DNA from 2 places in the Methylobacterium sp. ME121 genome. Region 2 is predicted to be linked to the other one. Evidence: riboswitches for the same ligand, from Rfam matches in the RefSeq annotation. Region 2 holds a riboswitch; the other holds the start of a gene.
What was found. Region 2 has a riboswitch for thiamine pyrophosphate ahead of thiO (glycine oxidase ThiO). Riboswitches for the same ligand answer to the same signal wherever they lie in the genome.
Positions count from the first base shown of each region.

Region 1: linked by a shared signal. The riboswitch ahead of thiC (phosphomethylpyrimidine synthase ThiC) and the one ahead of thiO (glycine oxidase ThiO) in region 2 are both predicted to bind thiamine pyrophosphate.

Region 1 is NZ_BBUX01000003.1:26,128-28,325, forward strand. Features, by position in the region: gene thiC (phosphomethylpyrimidine synthase ThiC) at 1-1,087, opposite strand, end outside; TPP riboswitch at 1,159-1,264, opposite strand; gene ME121_RS03835 (alpha/beta hydrolase) at 1,367-2,197, shown strand.
Region 2 is NZ_BBUX01000004.1:72,032-74,229, reverse strand. Features, by position in the region: gene ME121_RS05225 (TIGR02281 family clan AA aspartic protease) at 150-659, opposite strand; TPP riboswitch at 893-1,021, shown strand; gene thiO (glycine oxidase ThiO) at 1,086-2,198, shown strand, end outside.

The sequences.
Region 1 (2,198 bases), on a different contig from region 2:
CGCAGATCTCGTCGAACCGCTCGTAGAGGAACGATTCCCGGTGCCCGGCGAGGCACCAGCGGGCCATGATCGAGCCGCCGCGCGAGACGATGCCGGTGACGCGCCGGGCGGTCAGCGGCACGTGGGCGAGCCGCACGCCGGCATGGATGGTGAAGTAGTCGATGCCCTGCTCGGCCTGCTCGATCAGCGTGTCCTTGAAGACCTCCCAGTCGAGCTTCAGCGGGTCGCCGCCGACCTTCTCCAGCGCCTGGTAGATCGGCACCGTGCCGATCGGAACCGGGCTGTTGCGGATGATCCACGAGCGGATATTGTGGATGTTGCGGCCGGTGGACAGGTCCATGACCGTGTCGGCGCCCCAGCGGATCGACCAGACGAGCTTCTCGACCTCGTCGGCCGCCGAGGAGGTCACGGCCGAGTTGCCGATATTGGCGTTGATCTTGACCAGGAAGTTCCGGCCGATCGCCATCGGCTCCAGCTCGGTGTGGTTGATGTTGGCCGGGATGATCGCCCGGCCGCGGGCGATCTCGTCGCGCACGAATTCCGGGGTGATGAAGGGAGGGACCGAGGCCCCGAAGCTCTGGCCGTCGGCGAGCGCGGCCTCGGCGCCCGCGAGCATCGCCTCGCGGCAGACGTTCTCGCGATGGGCGACGTAGATCATCTCCTCGGTGATGATTCCCGCGCGGGCGAACTCGTACTGGGTCACTATCTGGCCCGGGGCCGCCTTGCGGACGGTCCGCTCGGCCGGGCAGGGGGCCACGAGCTTGTCGCCCGCGAAACCGTTATCCTCGGGCTTCACCGCGCGCGGGGCGACGGACGCGTAGCCGCGCGCCGCGATCCAGGGCTCGCGCACGCCGGGGAGGCCGGCGTTGAGGTCGATGCGGGCATCGGTCTCCGTGTAGGGGCCCGACGGGTCGTAGACCCGCACCGGTTCCTCCTTCGGATCGGAGAGGACGATCTCGCGGTAGGGTACGCGGATGTCCGGCCGCCCGGCCGGGCTCGCGTAGGCCTTGCGCGATCCGGTCACCGGACCCGTGGTCACGGTCTCGGGGCTGCCTTTCACGTCCTTCGGGAGAACGGGTGCGTTCATCGTGGGCCTCTCCTCGTGCTGGAGCGGTCCGGTCCACGCGATGGCCGAGATGAGATGAGGTCGCGCGAAAGGCGACCGCAGGTTCCCGTCCCTCCGCCGGTATGAGCCGGATCAGGTTCAAGGGTCAGGGCAGCGTGCCCAATCTCAGCCCTCTGCAGGGCCCCCCTCGGAACGGTTCCAGATTCGGGCTCGCGGACGGCTTTGTCAATGCTGACCCGTCGCCCTAGAAAACACATCCCGGAAACCGTTCGTCCGAACGCCCTCGCTCTCCCAGACCGCATGCGCCTCCTCGCCGGCCTCCTGCTCGCAGCGCTCCTGCTCTGCGGCCTGGCCTGCGCCGCGCTCGCGCTCGGGCAGCGGCGGTTCCTCTACCCGGGCGCCTTCGGTCCGCAGAACCCGTGGACGATCCCGCCCGGCCTCGCGACGATTACGGTCGCGACCCCCGACGGCGAGAGCCTGCACGGTCTGTGGCGGCCGCCGCGGCCGGGCTGCGGCGTCGTCGTCAGCTTCCACGGCAACGGGTCGCGCCCCGAGCCGCACGCGGCGCGATTCGCCGCGGGGCCCTGGCGGGCGGGCGGCTGGGGTGTGCTCTCCGTGGCCTATCGCGGCTATCCCGGCTCGACCGGGAGTCCGAGCGAGGACGGGCTGATCCGCGACGGGCTGGCGGCCGTCGAGGCCGCGCGGGCGCGGGCGCCCGGCGCGCCGATCCTGCTCCACGGCCATTCCCTCGGGGCCGCCGTGGCCGTGGCCGTCGCCGAGCGGGTGCCGGCGATCGGGCTGTACCTGGAGGCGCCCTTCGACTCGATGACCCACACCGTGCGGCTGCATGTCCCGCTAGCCCCGATCTGGCTCCTGCGCGACACGTACCGCTCGGACCTGCGCATCCGCGGTGGGACGGCGCCCGTGTTGATCGTGCAGGGCCGCGACGACACGGTCGTGCCGGCCAAGCTGGCGCGGAACCTCGCCGAGGCGGCCGGCCCCCGGGCCCAAATCGACGTGATCCCGGGGGACCACGTCTCCATCCTCGGGATCCGGGATCGCGAGGCCGAGGCGCTGTTCGGGTCGCGCGTCGGTCCGGCCTGCCCGCAGCCGGCGGACCAGCAGGGGTAGG
Region 2 (2,198 bases):
CCGGAAGTGCGAGACCGGTGCCGGGTACTCCACCGGCTCAGGACGGAGTGCGCGGTCGACCGGCTCCCCTGATCGATCTCGAAAGGCAAGCCGGGCGGCCTTCCGGCCGTCCTGCCGCGGCCCGGAGATCTGCACGCATCGCGCGCGTTTCAGCCCCTGAGCGTCATCGTGCTGCCGGAGACGCCGAAATCGCGCAGGCGCCTCAGGAACGACATGCCCAACAGGCTGGTCGACAGGAGCCCGCGCGGGATCACGACCGCGTCGATGTCCCGCACCGTGATCGATCCGATCTGCACGATCGCGATCCGGATCGGCGCGACGCGGACCGTCCCGTTGGCGGTATTCCAGACGCGCGTGAAATCGGACGGTCCGACTTGGATCCCGATCCGCGCGGCGTCCTCCTCCGAGAACGCGCAGGCGCTCGCCCCCGTATCCACCATCATCGGTAGCGAACGGCCGTCCACGAGGGCGTTGACGAAGAAGTGGCCGTTGCGGCCGGCCTGGAGGGCTACGCCGGCGACGGCAGCGCCCGCGAGATCCGGCTCCGGCGCCGGCGCGATGGCGAGTGCTACCGGCACCGACCGCGCGCCGTCACGCAGCTTCAAGAGTGCCGTGACACCGAGGAAGCCGAGCATGCAGATCAAGAGGATTGTGCGCACGCGAATTCGCCCGTGACGTGGAGTGGCGGCGATCCGCGGAGTTCCCGGATCCCGGCGATGAGATGCCAGACCCGTGAAGGGATGGTGCGCGATCGCGAGCGCGGCCGCGACCGGCGGACGGATTCCGCTCCGCTTGGTGTCCAGTCCGTCACCGCGATCGGCCGATTGTCGCGGGAGAGCCGTCCTGGACGCGGCGCGGGGTTGACCGGCACCGGCCGGGAGGCCACATCTGCATCTGTTCCAGGGAGATCCCCGGCAAGGGGCTGAGAAACCGCTGGCACGTCCGTCAGGACCTGCGGCGCGGAAATCCTTCGAACCTGATCCGGCTCATACCGGCGTAGGGATTGGACCGCGGCCGCCCGAAAGGCAGGCCACAGCTTCTCACAGAAGCAGACGGCCCGGTCCCCGCGACGGCAATTCGCGGAGATGCCCGTGCCCCTCGACCGCCCCGCCTCACCGATCGGCCGCCGCCGCAGCCCCGACGGCTGTGTCGCGCCCGAAACCCTTCCGGCGCGGACCGACGTCGCCGTGGTCGGCGCCGGGCTGATCGGGCTGTCGATCGCGTGGCGCCTCGCCCAGGCCGGCAGCGCCGTGACAGTGCTGGAGCGGGACACGATCGGGGCGGGCGCGAGCCTCGCGGCCACCGGCATGCTGGCCCCGGCGGCCGAGCACGAGCCGGGCTCCGACCCGCTGCTCCCGCTCGCCCTGGACTCGCTCCGGCTCTGGCCCGAGTTCCGCGACGCCCTGGAGGCGGAGTCCGGCCGCGCGATCGACTACCGGGCCGACGGCACCCTGGTGCTGGCGGTCGGCCGCGACGAGGTCGAACGGCTGCGCTTCCGCTACGACCTGCAGCGCCGCTCGGGGCTCGAGGCGACCTGGCTGCCGGGCAGCGAGGTGCGGCGCCTCGAGCCGGGCCTGCGCCCCTCCGTCACTGCCGGCATCCACTGCCCGCTCGACCATCAGGTCGACCCCCGTCTGGTGATGGACGCCCTCACCGAAGCCTGCCGCCGGGCCGGCGTGATCCTGGTGGAGCGGACCCCCGTCACCGCCCTGGACTGGTCGGGCGGCCGCGTGACCGGGATCCGCGCCGGCGACCGCGTCGTCGCGGCGGAGACCGTCATCCTCGCCTCCGGCGCCTGGAGCGGGGAGGGCGGCCTGCTGCCCGACGCGCTCGCCCTGCCGGTCCGCCCGCTGAAGGGCCAGTCCCTGGCCCTGCGCACGACCGCCCGCACCGGTACCCTGGCGCGGATGGTCTGGACCGAGCAGGTCCACATGGCGCCGAAGAGCGACGGCCAACTCATCGTGGGCGCGACGGTCGAGGATTGCGGCTTCCGGCCCGGCGTCACCGCGGGCGGCCTCTACGCCCTGCTCGAGGGTGCCCGCCGGGTGCTGCCCGGCATCGAGGAGATGGAGGTGGAGGCGGTGTGGAGCGGCTACCGTCCGACCTCCGACGACGACGCGCCGATCCTGGACGCGATCGCCCCGGGCCTCGTCGCCGCCACCGGGCATCACCGCAACGGCTACCTGCTCGCCCCGGTC